Regions from separate parts of the Buttiauxella gaviniae genome, predicted to be linked through region 1. Evidence: predicted binding sites of a transcription regulator. Region 1 holds the regulator's gene; each other region holds the start of a gene.

The links. Region 1 encodes CRP, which controls carbon source genes, mostly activating them, when cyclic AMP is high. Its sites were predicted from a motif close to ATGTGANNNNNNTCACAT; they were not measured.
Region 2: a site for CRP is predicted at 1,483-1,500, ahead of azuC (stress response protein AzuC). Genes of this name have one in related genera too.
Region 3: a site for CRP is predicted at 1,947-1,964, ahead of AB1E22_RS11025 (YjcB family protein). Genes of this name have one in related genera too.
Region 4: a site for CRP is predicted at 3,153-3,170, ahead of AB1E22_RS02010 (PTS sugar transporter subunit IIB). Genes of this name have one in related genera too.

The regions. Positions count from the first base shown of each region.
Region 1 covers NZ_JBFMVT010000002.1:1,534,731-1,538,837, reverse strand. The annotation lists gene AB1E22_RS07835 (YccS/YhfK family putative transporter) at 1-634, opposite strand, end outside; gene crp (cAMP-activated global transcriptional regulator CRP) at 823-1,455, opposite strand; gene AB1E22_RS07825 (OsmC family protein) at 1,770-2,174, shown strand; gene AB1E22_RS07820 (phosphoribulokinase) at 2,196-3,077, opposite strand; gene AB1E22_RS07815 (YheU family protein) at 3,218-3,436, opposite strand; gene AB1E22_RS07810 (hydrolase) at 3,438-4,107, opposite strand, start outside.
Region 2 covers NZ_JBFMVT010000002.1:3,798,072-3,802,178, reverse strand. The annotation lists gene AB1E22_RS18150 (ABC transporter substrate-binding protein) at 1-1,127, opposite strand, end outside; gene azuC (stress response protein AzuC) at 1,318-1,401, opposite strand; gene AB1E22_RS18140 (MFS transporter) at 1,617-3,035, shown strand; gene AB1E22_RS18135 (RpiB/LacA/LacB family sugar-phosphate isomerase) at 3,093-3,731, opposite strand; gene yecR (YecR family lipoprotein) at 4,078-4,107, shown strand, end outside.
Region 3 covers NZ_JBFMVT010000002.1:2,234,175-2,238,281, reverse strand. The annotation lists gene AB1E22_RS11040 (glutathione S-transferase family protein) at 72-734, opposite strand; gene soxR (redox-sensitive transcriptional activator SoxR) at 1,007-1,462, opposite strand; gene soxS (superoxide response transcriptional regulator SoxS) at 1,540-1,863, shown strand; gene AB1E22_RS11025 (YjcB family protein) at 2,100-2,381, shown strand; gene AB1E22_RS11020 (ABC transporter substrate-binding protein) at 2,476-3,252, opposite strand; gene AB1E22_RS11015 (M20 aminoacylase family protein) at 3,268-4,107, opposite strand, start outside.
Region 4 covers NZ_JBFMVT010000002.1:281,591-285,697, forward strand. The annotation lists gene chbR (transcriptional regulator ChbR) at 1-777, opposite strand, end outside; gene chbA (PTS N,N'-diacetylchitobiose transporter subunit IIA) at 792-1,139, opposite strand; gene chbC (PTS N,N'-diacetylchitobiose transporter subunit IIC) at 1,197-2,555, opposite strand; gene AB1E22_RS02010 (PTS sugar transporter subunit IIB) at 2,656-2,979, opposite strand; gene phoH (phosphate starvation-inducible protein PhoH) at 3,244-4,032, opposite strand.

The sequences.
Region 1 (4,107 bases):
AGCACACGGTGATGAGGTCGACCGCTTTTTGTTGGCGAGCCAGTAAGGGCGGGAGTGTTTTTTCAGGATCGGTGTGCTGAGTTAGCATGCCGTATTTGGCTTCGCAATAATCCGCAAGCTGGCGATAGAGCAGGCTAAGCGATTCCCGCAGTGGCTGTTCGCGCCACATCCAGAACCAAACCCAGTTAAATACGCCGTACCAAATTGTGCCGGAGACATACAGCAGCATCGGCTTCCAGATTGGCATGTTCCCGGCCATGCTGAGGGTAAAGATAGCGGCAATCAGCGAGGCGGGAAGCAGACGTGCGTGAAGCGCACTGATTTCAGCCGTGACGCCCAACAGGAGCGCCATCACCATAAGAATCAGAGGCAGCGGTACGGCGGTATACAGCAGTAAAAGCTGCATGATCAAACTGCTGAAAGCAAAAAGGCTGCCGCCAATAATCAGGCGTTTGAAGAAGCGTTTATGGGGTGTATCCAGACCGGCAATATTACAGCAGGCGGGGACTAACGAGAAAAGCAGCCCAGATTGCAAATCGCCAAAGAGCAAACCTACCGCCACGGGAAGACATAACACCAGCGTTTGTCGCAGTGCATAGTTGACTTCGGGATGGTAGATCAGTCTGCGCCACATATACCCTTCTTACTTGAAGCTGCAGCGGCGTTAGCTGCGTTCATTCACCCGAATCACTTACTTTAGTAAGCTCATCGGGATGAACTCACTTGCTGCCTTGCTGCAGCTTCAATTACTCGGGTATAAGTGAATTTTAAAAATAAAAAAGGCGTATTACCGAAGCGATACGCCATTTTTCAAGCAGGAGATTAACGAGTGCCGTAAACGACGATCGTTTTACCGTGAGCGGAGATCAGGTTTTGATCTTCCAGCATTTTTAGGATACGGCCTACGGTCTCACGTGAGCAACCGACGATCTGACCAATTTCCTGACGGGTAATTTTAATCTGCATACCGTCCGGGTGGGTCATTGCATCAGGTTGTTTTGCGAGGTTCAGCAGTGTCTGCGCGATACGGCCCGTCACATCCAGGAACGCCAGATTACCGACTTTCTCAGATGTCACTTGCAGACGGCGTGCCATCTGCGAAGACAGGCGCATCAGAATGTCTGGGTTGACCTGAATCAGCTGGCGGAATTTTTTATATGAAATTTCAGCCACTTCACAAGCGCTCTTAGCACGAACCCAGGCACTACGCTCCTGACCTTCTTCGAACAGCCCTAACTCGCCGATGAAATCGCCCTGATTCAGATAAGAGAGGATCATCTCCTTGCCCTCTTCATCTTTAATCAGAACAGCCACAGAGCCCTTGACGATGTAATACAGCGTCTCTGCTTTTTCACCCTGGTGAATCAGTGTGCTCTTCGATGGATACTTATGAATATGGCAATGAGACAAGAACCATTCGAGAGTCGGGTCTGTTTGCGGTTTGCCAAGCACCATGCGCGGTTATCCTCTGTTTTATAACTGGCTACCAACGACAAGACGCTAAACATCCTGTCTGGCGTTGCAAGTATTAGAATATTCCCCACCTTGGGGAGATGGCATGCAAGTCATTCTTGCTGCCTGTAATTAGTGATGTCCTCTGCATACATACATAACGTCAATGTATCGATGTAGCATCTGGATTGTTTTAGCATAGCTTTTGGCAAGTGTCTCCTATTGTCTCGTTTCAGCTTGACGCAGGTCGCCTTCCGTTGCCAGTTTTGCTCCTTCCGCGTACTCTGGAAGGTAATTTTTTCAACGGGGGAAGCAACATGCAAGCACGTGTGAAGTGGGTTGAAGGGTTAACCTTTCTTGGAGAGTCCGCTTCAGGACACCAGATTTTGATGGACGGTAATTCTGGCGATAAAGCGCCGAGTCCGATGGAAATGGTGCTGATGGCCGCGGGGGGCTGTAGCGCAATCGACGTGGTTTCTATTTTGCAAAAAGGTCGTTATAACGTGACGGATTGCGAAGTTAAACTGACCTCCGAGCGCCGCGAAGAGGCACCGCGTCTGTTTACGCATATCAATCTGCATTTCATCGTGACGGGCATCGATTTGAAAGATAACGCGGTTTCCCGCGCGGTGGATTTGTCTGCTGAGAAATACTGCTCTGTTGCATTGATGCTGGAGAAAGCAGTAAGCATCACCCACAGCTATGAAGTCATTGAAGGCTAGTCGGTGATTGCGGGGCGGTACTTAGCCGCCCTGATTATTGATATTTCGACCTTCTGCCAGACGCTTAACCAACGGCGTCATAATCAATTCCATTGCCAGCCCCATTTTGCCGCCCGGCACCACTAATGTATTGATGTGTGAAATAAATGAGCCCTGCAACATAGCGAGCAGATACGGAAAGTCGATGTCATCCAGACCGCGGAAATGAATCACAACAAAACTCTCATCCAGCGATGGAATGCCACGAGCTGCAAATGGGTTAGAGGTATCAACCGTTGGAACGCGCTGGAAGTTTATATGCGTGCGGGAAAACTGCGGGGTGATGTAGTTGATGTAATCGTCCATCGAGCGTACTACGGAGTCCATTACCGCTTCTCGAGAATGCCCACGCTCGCTGGTGTCACGCACCAGTTTTTGTATCCACTCCAGGTTTACGATCGGCACCACGCCTACCAGTAAATCGACGGCATTGGCCACGTCGTGCTGAGGCGTTACCACTCCGCCATGCAAACCTTCATAAAACAGCACATCGGTAGGTTCAGGGAGGGGCTGCCACGGCGTAAAGGTGCCGGGGATTTGGTTCCAGGGAACGGCTTCATCATAAGTATGCAGATACTTGCGCGATTTACCTTGCCCGCTTTTCCCGTATTCAATGAACGTTTGCTCAAGTAAACCGAAGTCGTTGGCTTCCGGGCCGAAGTAACTGATATGGCGCCCCAGGTCGCGGGCTTTACGAATCGCCATATCCATTTCAGGGCGCGTGAAACGATGGAAGCTGTCACCTTCAACTTCGGCTGCACGGAGATTGAGTTGTTGGAAGATTTTACGGAACGCAAGGCTGGTGGTTGTCGTTCCTGCACCGCTGGAACCTGTTACGGCAATAACCGGATGTTTGGCTGACATAAGGCAACAACTCCATGGGTAAAAGCAAACGTGTTTTAGCTGATGACCCTCACCCTAACCCTCTCCCCGGGAGAGGGGGATTGAGCTGGAAAGGGCAGGGGTGAGGGTGATAGATGAGCAGCCTTATAGAAGATTAACACCTAGCCGCGAAATTGCCCGCGAGCCATGATATTCACCGTTTCGTGCAGCTCCGACCATACCAGCACAGCCTCACCGCTTTGCAGTTGGCGCTTAACATCCGCCACCTTTTGCTCCAGCGAGCGCTCTTGTTCACCATAATCTGTACCTTCCCGTAATACAAAGGATTCAATCAGATTATCAAGCGTTTCGGGAGGGAGATCTTGCCATGGAATCATCATATTACTGGTCCAGGAATTGAGATAGCCATTGTGGGATGCGTTGTTCCAGCCACATTTCAGGACGGCGCAACGTGCCGCCAACAAACCCGACATGCCCGCCGTAGCGCGTGAGTTGATATTCAATATTGGCAGGTAAAATCGCCGTGTCAGGAATCACATTATGATCCATAAAAGGATCATCTTTGGCGTGGATGATGAGCGTTGGCGTTTTGATTTGTGGCAGCAACGGCATCGCGCTGCACTGACGGTAATAGTCGATAGCATCAGCAAAACCGTGAATCTTTGAGGTAATCAAATCGTCAAATTCACGCAGACGGCGCATCCCTTTGAGCTGGCGCATATCGACAGGAAGCGAGCCCGGATAACTCCTGAGCTTACGCGCCGCATTTTTCTTCAGCAGATTCAAAAGATAGTGCTGATAGACGCGCGAGAAACCTTTCTCAATATGCTTGCTGCAATGCTCAAGCATTAATGGCGCGGAAACCACGACACCCGCCTGGAGCGTACAGTCAGCCCCCTGTTTAGCCAGTAAACAGGCGAGCATATTTCCGCCGAGTGAAAACCCTACAGCCGCCGTCGGCGCTTTGCCATAACGCGTGCTGAGCCAGTTGAGGAAGTAGCTACCATCTTCCGTTTCACCGGAATGATAGATGCGCTTCATGCGGTTAGGT
Region 2 (4,107 bases), 2.3 Mb from region 1:
ATATAAGCAAGACGCAGTTTCAAATTCGCCGGTGCAGCCGATTCTTTCAGCAGCGCTTTTGCTTTTTCAACGTCGTATTTATAAGGTTCAACGTCGCTAGTCTGGTAAAGCGTATCTGGCGTCAGAATAGAGGCGGCTGGCTGAGCATAATCCAGGGAGGAGAACGCAGCCTGAACCAGTTCGTCTTTATTGATGGCATAAGCGATGGCCTGACGAAGCGCCTTGTTCTTCATGCTGTCGATGTTCTGGTTAAACGTCATGTATGCCAGACGCCCTTCCGGGTAAATCACGAAGTCGAATTTACCGCTGGATTTCAGGCGGGTGACATCCTGCGGATCAATCATCTTCATGTTGATCTCGCCGTTTTGCAGCGCAAGGTTTGCTGAGTTGCTGTCTTTAGCGAAACGGTAAGTCACCGCATCGAGCTTAGGTTTACCGTTCCAGTAATCATCAAAACGGGTCAGCGCATAATACTGACCGGCGCGATACTCTTTGAATTTAAACGGCCCTGAACCCACTGGCGCATCGTTTTTGGTGCTCTTTTCCATATCGCCGCTTTCGCTGGCAAACACGTGCTGCGGAATCGGGTAAATCTGCACCAGCGAACCGACGAAGGCTGCGCTCACCTGTGGAAGGGTGAATTTCACGGTTTGCTCATCGACTTTGCTGACCTGAATCGGTTTGCCGCCATAAACGAACATGCTGCGGAAGAAGCTGTGCTGCTTTTCATCGAGCAATTTGTTGAAGGTAAACACCACGTCGTCTGCGGTAATAGCCTGCCCATCTTGCCATTTCAGATTCGGTTTGAGTTTTAAAATGTATGAGAGGTTATCTTCTGAAGGCGTCAGGCTTTCTGCCAGGCCCCATTCGATTTTGTCGCCGTTGAAGCTGTAAAGCGGGGCGTAAAGCGCTTGCATGATGGTGAGCGTGGTACGGTCGCTGGCATACAATGGGTTCATCGCCAACGGATCGCCGGTGGTGACACCGATAATCAAATTACCGCCATCCTGAGAGGCTTGTTTTGCCGGGGCAGGCGTTGCTGCAGTATCACTTTTCGCATTATCACAGCCAGAAAGTGCCAGGGCCAAAGAGGCAAACAGCGCAGAAAATAACAGGGGTTTACGCATTTATTCACGGACTCCGTCTCAATTAGAGCCCGCATAGTGCACCAGCCATACCCACATTGTAAATGAGTGTAAAGTGCATAACCTTATGCGAAAAAGTGCTAATGAAAAAAATAGAGGTATATTGGGGGTTAGACGGCAAATTTGGGGCATAAAAAAACCTGCCGCAGCAGGTTTTTTATCGGCTGGCAGATTAGAACATGCCGCCAGGAGGTACATCTTTAAAGGTTTTGCAGTAGTTTTCAAACATGCTTTTCAGGATTTTGCGCAGTTTCATTGTGTGCTCCAGTTTTTATTTTTTCAGGTGTTGCTCGTTATGTGGCTAATAATATGACATCCGTCACACAAATCAATAGTTTTGTGATGTGCATCACACATTTTGAGTGTGGATTTTACATGTTCGTCACACAAAATGGCTTGCATATCCACGACTTAACTGGTTAATTGACTCAACTTTTTTTTAAAACATAATTTTAATTTTGAGTTTCGCTCATGAATGACACCCCTTCTCCGGCAGCAAAACGTGGCATCTCCGGAATGGCATTACTGGTTGCTGGCGCATTTTTCATGGAGTTTCTCGACGGTACGGTTATCGCTACCGCCCTGCCTGAAATGGCACGCACCTTCGGTATTGAAGCCGTTGATTTGAACATCGGCATGAGCGCCTATTTGCTCACACTTGCCGTGTTAATTCCCGCAAGCGGTTGGATTGCTGACCGATTTGGCGCTCGCAAAGTTTTTACCCTGGCACTCGGGATATTCACTTTCGCTTCGGTATTGTGCGGCATGGCTAACACGCTGGAACAGTTTGTTGCGATGCGCGTTTTACAAGGGATTGGCGGCGCACTGATGGTGCCCGTTGGTCGCCTTGCGGTGTTACGTACGACACCCAAACATTTGCTGATTACCGCGATTGCCACGCTCACCTGGCCTGCGTTGGTTGCGCCCATCATCGGCCCGCCGCTGGGGGGATTTATCACCAGTTACGCCTCCTGGCGCTGGATTTTTTACATCAATCTGCCGCTTGGCCTGATTGCGATGGCTTTGGCATGGCGCCTGATACCCGATATACATGATGACGAGCGTCGCCCGTTTGATGCCATCGGTTTTGCCGCAACGGCAGTAGCGATGATTAGCCTGGTCTACGGCCTGGAAATGCTCGGGCAATCGCAAATTAACGTGCTCCCAACCGTGAGCCTGCTGGTGCTGGGAGCGGCGGCGCTTTGGTTCTCGCTGCGGCATTTTAAACGCGCGAAACACCCGATGATTCGTCTTGATGCTTTAAAAGTACAAACTTTTGGGGTGACGATGTACGGCGGGTCACTATTTCGGACCTCTATCAGCGCGGTGCCGTTTTTATTGCCGCTGCTGTTTCAGGTCGGTTTCGGGATGGATGCTTTTCATTCGGGATTATTAGTGTTGGCGGTGTTTGCTGGAAACCTCGCGATGAAACCGGCCACTACGGCGTTGATTCGCAGCTTAGGGTTTAAAAAACTGTTGATTATTAATGGCCTGCTCAATGTTGCCTCGCTGCTGGCCTGTGCTTTTCTCACCCCGCAGACCAGTACCTGGCTAATTATTGCGATACTTTTCTTCGGCGGCATGTTCCGTTCGATGCAGTTCACCGGCATCAGCACCCTCGCCTTTTCCGATGTTCCTTCCCCCCAGATGAGCTACGCCAATACGCTGTTTAGCACCGCGACACAGCTTTCAGTCGGGCTGGGAATTACCCTTGGGGCGATTGGCATACGTCTTGGTGAAAAGCTGAGTCAGTGGCTGGACGTCACGGCGATTCCCGGCATTAGCATTAAAATTTCGTTTGTGATGATTACGCTGATTTGCCTGCTCGGGCTGATTGATTTGCTGCGCCTGCCGCAAAACGCGGGAAGTAGCGTATCTAAGAAGGGTTAGTCGAGGCAGAAAGGGACTTATAAAAGAACGGCCAGCGAAAGCTGGCCGTGTGCAATATTAAGCAAGGATTTCGCGAACGAACGCTTCAATCTCTTTATTCTGGCAATTCTCGAAGAAGCACTTCTGGAAACGCTCGCCGGAAACCGCGGTTTTCACCAGCTCAGGGTCGATAGCACGCAGTGTATCCAGATAGTTTTCTTTCACCACAGCCGCTTTAACCTGATTCAGAATACCGGCGTTACGAACCTGCGGCTCTTTACGCTCAACCGGATAACCTTCACCTTTACGGCCTGTGAACGCTTTTTCGAACATATAGCGCACGTTCAGTTCTGCACCCCAGCCAAAGCCTTTCGCAAAGGCCAGGGACAGGGCGTTACCGTTGTTAATTTGCGAGAACAGGAAAGCATCTGCTGGATCCAGGCAATAGCCACACACCACGCCCGGATGGATGTTCAGAGACATCATCGCGCCCTGGCCTGTGCCACACCCGGTGACAACGAAATCAACTGCTTTGGCATTCAACAGAATACTGGCCATGATACCGAGGTGGATGTAGGTCAGGTGGTGATCCTGCTCATCGCTCATGCCTACGTTGTAGACTGAGTACTCTTTTTCAGCCGCAACTGCTTGCAACTCTTTAAGAATGATGGCGTTTTTTCCAGCCTGACTGTTTTCCATCATCAGTGCTATTTTCATTTCCGTCTCCTGATTGGGTCACGGGATTTCCCGCGGTGAATAGCTTTGGTATGCATTAACGATACTATCTAGCAAACATACTTTCAAATTTAATGAAATTTTGTTTTAAAAAATTAAGAGGTGCTCACACTTTTGCTTTCTGACGCTTTGCAAAGCGCCCTCCCCATCTGATTCCATCAGGACTAACGGGATTGATTTAGCCCCCGCCCACCGAAAAGTAGACATAAATTTGCGTTAGGAAAGTCACATTGATTTATCTAAGTGAAATTAAATCGCTTTATGCTACAGATGATTTTCTGTTTCCTGCGCGTGCTAAATTTATAAAAAACAGTCTTTGAGCATCAGCATGATGAGAACTTTTTGTTTAGTTTTAACG
Region 3 (4,107 bases), 700 kb from region 1:
AATAATTCGATTTGCATCGCGGCGGCAAGTGAACGCAGCCAACAAAGAGGCAAATTGAAGAATGACGGATATTATGGGATCTCGAACGGCCCACCTTGCTGAATAGCACGTTGCCAGGCCGGACGCTGTTGCACCTGGCTATACCAATTCTGAAGATTCGGTAGATCGTTGATGCCACCGCGCGAAAGCAACGCGATAACCGGGAAACTCATTTGAATATCTGCGGCGCTAAAGGCCTGCCCGGCAAACCACGGGGATTTTTCCAGGGAATCTTCGAGATAGCGCGCATGCGTTAAAATCTGCTTATTCAGATACGCCTTTTGCACGCCCTGCCCCAGCACATTTCCCACCGGGCGTAGCAGCCACGGAACGGGGGCTTTCCCCAGACTTCCAAAGACCAGTTTCATCATCAGCAGCGGCATTAACGACCCTTCGGCGTAGTGCAGCCAAAAACGGTAACGCAGTTTATCTTCGCTACTGATCGGTTTAAAACGGCTTTCGGGATCGTACGTCTCTTGCAGATATTCAATAATCGCCCCGGATTCGGCGAGGATATTGCCGTTATCTTCCACCACCGGTGACTTGCCTAAAGGGTGCACGGCTTTTAATGACTCGGGTGCCAGCTTGGTGGGTTCACGCTGGTAGCGAACAATCTGGTACGGCACCTGTAGCTCTTCAAGCATCCATAAAATGCGTTGGGAGCGGGAGTTATTGAGATGATGGACGATAAGCATGGGTTAACCTTCTGTTTAGCAAGATGAGTTAACTATAGGTAAAGGTGAGCGGTGTGGAGTATGAGAATTGTTCAAAAAACACGCAAAATAGCTTGAAAGCTGGCTAAGGGCATCTACACTTAAATTGTCAGCGCAATCCGGAACCTCCTGAGAAAGTGTGATTGAGGGACGCTGATGTCGGGGGAAACCCTCCTTGCGAAAAGCGGGATAGATCGAAAGACAAAGACCGGGAACAAACTAAAGCGCCGAAGTTGGGCGCTTTAGTTTTGCCTTCAATCTTCCAACAGACGTGCGCCCGTCCCTTCTGCACCCAACTTATCGCCCGGATTTCGCAGCGGGCAATCGCCGCGTGAAAGGCACCCGCAGCCGATGCAACCATCGAGTTCATCGCGCAGCGCCGTTAAGGTATGAATGCGTCTGTCCAGTTCTTCCCGCCATTGCGACGACAGATTTTTCCAGTCATTCATATTTATAGCGTGCCCGTCGGGCAATACGCCAAACGCTTCACCGATGGTCGCCAGCGGAATGCCGATGCGCTGGGCGATTTTAATGATCGCCACATTTCGCAGCACATCACGCGTGTAACGCCGCTGATTACCACTGTTACGTATGCTTTTGATAAGCCCCTTACTTTCATAAAAGTGCAAAGCAGATACCGCAACGCCGCTGCGCTTCGCAACGTCGCCCGGACTCAGTAAAGATTTAAAGCGCGGTGATTTCTTTTCCATAAATGTGCTTTACCTCAAGTTAACTTGAGGAATTATACTCGCTGCCAACAAAACCTGCTAACGCTTGAGGATGGTCTATGGCACATCAGGATATTATTCACACATTGACTGAATGGATTGACGATCACATTGATCAACCGCTGAACATTGACGTTGTGGCAAAAAAATCTGGTTATTCAAAATGGTATCTTCAGCGGATGTTCCGTACGGTGAAGCGCCAGACGTTGGGTGAATACATTCGGCAGCGTCGCCTGCTGATGGCGGCCAAAGAGTTGCGTAACAGCCAACGGCCGATTTTTGATATCGCTATGGATTACGGTTATGTGTCGCAGCAAACATTTTCACGCGTATTCCGCCGTGAGTTTGACCGCACGCCAACCGACTATCGCCACCACGCCTGACGGGGTTTGCGAGAGATTTTCCTTCCTGAGCATGTGTAAATGGGTCAGAAAATGCGCTGTAGAACTGGCGATTAAAAGAGCAAATGTGATATAGTTCACAAATCCTGTGAGACAGGATTCTTTATTACATTTTCTGCACCCACTCATTTCCCTGACGGTCCCTGAGCTGTATTTGCCGCGCCTTGTGTCGCGCATAACCGTTGAGCGTGATGAGTTATGCTTGAGGAACAGTTTTCATGGCGGCAATTACCACCAGCGTTTTGCTAATGCGCTGGCCTTTAGTCAGTGCGGTTCTGATGTTTTTAGCCAGCACGTTGAACATTCAATTTCGTAAATCTGACTACACGTTTTTGGCGGTAGTAAGCAGCGGACTCGGCCTCGCCGCGTCATTGTGGTTTGCGACCGGTTTATTAGGCTTGTCACTAGCCGATTTCCCGGTGATTTGGGCATCGTTCAAAGACATTATGATTGAGATATCAAGCCATGCTCCACCGGAATGGCCGATGGTGTTGACCTGATTTGCACCATCTTGGGTATCGTTTGATTAGAAAATGTAAAAGGCCTCATATTTATGAGGCCTTTTTTGTTTTTATCAGTGGTGCGAATAAACCATCACGTACCGGAATAAATATCGAAACTAAAGTATTTATCCGCCAGTTTTTTATAAGTGCCATCGGCAAGGATCTGGCTAATCGCGCCGTTTAGAGCTTCGCGTAATTGCGCATCATCTTTTCGCAGACCGATCGCAGCCCCGGCACCAAATAATTCCGGGTCCTGTAATGCGCCGCCGACCATAGCAAAATCTTTCCCCTGCGGCTTATTAAGGAAACTGTATTCCGCCATCACGCCAGAAAGCACTGCCGCATCAATTCGCCCGGACTCCAAATCCTGCACCACTAAATCTGCCCCTTGATAGGCAACCACATTCACGCCAGCATTACGCCAGTTTTTATTGGCATAAGTTTCCTGGGCAGAGCCCTGCTCAACACCAATCGTTTTGCCTTTCAGCAATGCAAGTTCAGGTTTAATGGGGGTATTTTTATGCGCCACCAGGAAAACGGGGCCATTATAGATTTTATCGGTAAAGGCGATCTGCTCTTTGCGCTTCTCGGTCATATACATACCTGAAAGAATGGCATCAAACTTTCTCGCCTGAAGGGCAGGAATAATCGCATCGAAGTTATTTTCGACCCAAACGCATTTAGCCTGGAGTTTCTCACAAATGGCGTTGCCTAAATCAATATCAAAACCCACGACTTTACCGGTTGAATCTTTTGATTCAAAAGGAGCAAATGTCGGGTCGACGCCAAAACGGATCTCTTTAATATCGTTCGCCAGGGCAGAACTTGTCGCCAGCAGAGCAAGTAATGGCAGGATAAATTTCTTCATATTCGCTCCAGAGTATTAACGACAATAATTTTGGACTAAGCGGGAAAAGAAGGAGGCACCGGTGGAAATAATGTCATCATTAAAGTCATACCCTGGGTTATGCACCATGCAGCCGCCTTTATTGCCCTTTTCTCCGTTGCCTAATAAGAAATAACTGCCAGGGCGCTCTTGCAGCATAAAGGCAAAATCTTCACTTCCGGTAGAGGGCAGAACGGAATCAAGCACCGCGTCTTTACCGAAAAACTCCACGGCAAGTTCTCTGGCAAATGCCGTTTGTTCATCATCATTAATTAGCACGGGATAAGAGTCGTAGACTTCCACATTACAAGTCGCGCCAAAACTTTTCGCCGTAAAATCGGCTAATTCTTCAATTCTTTTAATTAACAGGTCGCGAATTTCCGGTTTCATGGCGCGTACAGTTAATTCCATGACGGCACTTTCCGGGATGACGTTCGAAGCGATACCAGAATTAAATGTTCCGACGGTAACAATCGCGGTTTCGCCTGGTGTCACATTGCGGGAAACAATGGTTTGTAGCGCGGTGATTAATGCGGCCCCGGTGACAATCGGGTCAACGGTACGATGGGGGTAAGCACCATGCCCGCCGTAGCCTGTGATAGTAATTTTTACCGTATCCGCCGAGGCCATGAAATTCCCGGAATAGAAGCCTAACTTGCCCGTCGGTAATCCCGGCATATTGTGCAGGGCGAAAACGCGATCGCATGGGAAACGGTCAAATAGCCCGTCTTTAATCATTAAATCCGCACCGCCGATGGCCTCTTCTGCAGGCTGGAAAATAAGGTGCACTGTGCCGTTAAACTCACATTCCTTAGAGGCAATATATTTCGCTGCCGC
Region 4 (4,107 bases), 1.3 Mb from region 1:
AAAGTTTTTAATAAACATACTGGCGCTGCTGTAACCTGATTCGAAAGCAATATCGGTCACAGAATAGTTGGTAATTTCCAGCTGTTTTTTAGCAAAGTCGATTCTTATCTCATTGATAATTTGCATCGGTGTTTTGCTGTAATGGCGCTGTGTGGCGCGGGTTAAATATTCCTGCGACTTTCCAGACAGCTCAACCATATTCACTAAAGCTTTATCACCAAACATCGCTTTGCCATGCATCTGCTCAACGGTGTTTTTTAGCCAGACCGGAATATCACCGCCTGACTCAGATTCTTTATGATGACGCAGGCGGTTAACCACATAAAACGTCACCATTTCGAGAAACTCATTAAACTCGCCCTGACGGAAGTTTAATGATGCGGTCACAGATTCAATATAAGCCAGAAATTCATTTTTAATCTGATAAACCTGTGAAGCAATAAAACATGCCGGAAATAACGGTAAGTAATGCTGTTCAAAAAAAGCTTTGCTGATACCGACATTCAGAATTCGCGTTGCGCCAAAGTCATAAAAACTTTGATGGTAGGAACCGAGCGGAATGAAAACAAAACTCCCTCTTTCCAGCAGCACACGTTTACCGTTTATTTCCTGATAATAACGTCCTGTCAACACCACCGTAAATTCATAATAATCATGCTGATGCAACCCGGAAACACTCTCAACTTTATTGTGGATGAACATGTGGAAATGTTGACCATCAAAAAGCTGACTCTCGTGTGCCGTGTTGATTTCCATACTGACTACCGGTGGCTGCATTAGAACTCCTTAACTTATTTTATTTTCTCATGAAGCTCAATAAGTTCTGTGACCAGTTCACGTGCAAGCATGGAGGTCATCAGGTGGTCTTGTGCATGAACCAACACCAGGCTCACTTTGGTTTTGCCTTCGCCCTGGTCCGCTTCAATCAATTTGGTTTGCACCAAATGCGCTTCGTTAACGGCCAGACGAGATTGATCCATTAATTCCCACGCTTTCTCAAAGTCGCCGGTTTTCGCGATTTTCAGTGCCGTATAAGCAAGGCTGCGAGCCTGGCCGGAGTTAACAATTAACCCCATCACCACTTCTTCTAAATCGTTAATTTCGGCTTCGTTTTCTACTACGCTATCCAGATCGAACATCATTCTCTCCCGGTATTTTAAAGCGGTTGGGGATTGTGCATCCCCAACCAAAGCTACTTAAAATTTCAGTGCGTTAGCGATATCTTCTTCGCTTTCTTCTTCTTCAATAACCGCCTGCGCTTTGTTAGAGAGAAGAACGAATGGCATGTACACGAGCGTTGCGACACCGAGGTTAAACAAGGCGACCAACAGGGCTGCGATACTGCCGTTACTGTTAAAGAAGGCACCCAAACCGGTAGGCATGGTCCACGGAGCCAGGTTAGTGACCGGTGGAATAATCCCCATCGAGTAAGCCGCGAGCGTGATGGCTGCCAGAATCGGCTGCACCAGGACGAACGGGATAAACATCACCGGGTTCATGATAATTGGCAGACCGAACAGGATAGGTTCGTTAATCTGGAAGATGCCTGATGGCAGTGCCAGTTTTGCTACCTGACGGTGATCCGCACGGCGTGAAGCGATAAAGATAGCGATAATCAGACCCAACGTTGCCCCAGAACCACCCAACAGGATGTAGGAGTCGAGCATTGGTTTCGCCCAGAAGTGGAACTGTTTACCCGCCGCAATCGCCGCATCAACAGAACCGTACTGGTTATACAGCGCGATGTTTTCCAGTGCCCATGGAGTCATAATGCCGTTGTCCAGAGCGGTAAGCGCCAGAGAACCGTGTACACCAAAGAACCACAGTAGGGAGTTGAACACCACATAGGCCCAGCCTACTACGCCACCCATTGAAGCCAGCGGTGTAGAAATTGAGTCCATTATAATCTGGTGGAAGTTACTACCGTGATTCGCCAGCAGCCAGGAAATAATCCCGAAAATAGACAGGATAATAAAACCTGGAATTAATGCTGAGAATGAACGCGATACCGAAGTCGGCACGCTATCCGGCAGCGTAATAACCCAATTTCGACGAATAACAAAAGTAAATAACTCAGCAACGACCAGACCGATAATAATACCGGAAATAATATTTTGACCACCTAACCAGTTTGCACCAACCGCATAGGCTTCACCTACGCTATAAGGTGTAACCGTCATAAATGCTGCGACGGATAATAAACCTGCGGCGAGTGGATCGACTTTTCTCTCTTCGGCTAACGCCATACCAATGAAAAAAGGAGCCATCAGCGACATAATACCTAGTGTACCGTTGTACACATTGCCGCCGATAGCTTTGAACCCATTTAGGGTTTCAATGGTCGAGGGGTCTAAACGGATGCCTAACGAGTAAAAAAATGAACCTGCGCCAAAACTCAGAAATACGTTGTTAATCAGAACAAACATTGCCCCAGCCAGGGTTAATGGCATTAATTTAATAAAACCATTTTTAATGGCATTAACGTGCGGCTGCTTTCCTATTTTTACAGCAAAAGGCAGGAGTACCTTTTCAAGCGAATCAATGACTTTACTCATATTATTAATATCCTTGAAAGCCGTAATTGCTATTACGGCTGTAGGTGTAAGGTCGCTCTTTGACGGAAAATAAAATAATTACAACAATAAAATATACGTACTATTGTGCTGCCGCCGCTTTCTTAATTGCTGCCACGGCCGCTTTTAACACACCCAACCCATCAATTTTACCGTACATCACAGAGTCAATAACTTCGACAGGTTTGGTGGGCAACAATCTTTGAATATCCGGAAGTTTGTAGGCAATTTGTGGGCCCAATAAAACAACATCTGCTTCCTTGCCCTTCTCACCTGCCAGTGATTCCGAAAAAGCTTCAATCTCTACCGGCACTTCATACTTTTCGGCCTGCGCTTTCATCTTTGAGACTAACAGCGAGGTTGACATACCAGCGGAGCAGAACAGGTAAATTTTCTTCTTTTGCATAAGTTCTTCCTCAAGTAGCAATACGCTGTAACGGACTTCCGCTGCGCATTGTTGCCCTTCCAAAGCGGGTTTACGAAGAGAGACTGTCGTCTCTGATTGAAGAAAGTATACGGCATGCATTGGGCAGGAGGATAATTCTGATTCTCTACAAATTGTCTCTCCTTGACCATTCGTTTTGATACCCTTCACATTTTGGGCAAATAATTCGCGCAAAGAAAAAAGCCCAAACGCTGTTTGGGCTTTACAATTCTATTACACCAGAAATCAGTCGTAGGCATTCAACGTGCGCTGGCAAAGGGCTGAGCGCACACAATCTTGTTTGCCAAAACGAACGATACCGACCATTTCATCCTCTTCAAAACGCGCCAGAGCGTCGCTCAGACCGGACTGTACGCCGCGTGGCAAATCACATTGCGTGATATCGCCATTGACGATGACCGTTACGTTTTCCCCGAGACGAGTTAAGAACATCTTCATTTGCGCGGCGGTGACATTCTGCGCCTCGTCAAGAATAACCACCGCATTTTCGAAGGTACGTCCGCGCATATAGGCGAACGGCGCAATCTCTACTTTGCCAATTTCGGGACGCAGACAATACTGCATAAAAGACGACCCTAAACGACGCACCAGGATGTCATACACTGGGCGGAAATAAGGGGCGAATTTTTCCGAAATATCCCCGGGTAAGAAGCCGAGATCTTCGTCAGCTTGCAGGACCGGTCGGGTCACAATTATCCTGTCGACATCCTTATGTATCAGGGCCTCTGCGGCTTTCGCCGCGCTGATATAGGTTTTGCCGCATCCAGCTTCACCGGTGGCGAATATCAGCTGCTTTTTCTCGATGGCATTAAGATAGTGCTCCTGAGCCTCATTTCGCGCAGCTATTGGGGAGTTATCACGGCAATCTCTTGCCATACCGATAGATTCTACGCCGCTCATCTGCACAAGCGTGGTGACCGATTCCTCTTCGCGTTGCCGATGGCTGCGCGAATCCCGTCTCAGCACACGTTTTGCTTCACGACGAGCTTTGATCACTGCTTTCTGTCTTCCCATGGATGGCACCTTACAGTTGGTTTCATTTCCCGCGTCACTACATAGGGCGCGATTATGCTTACTAACGGATGAGGT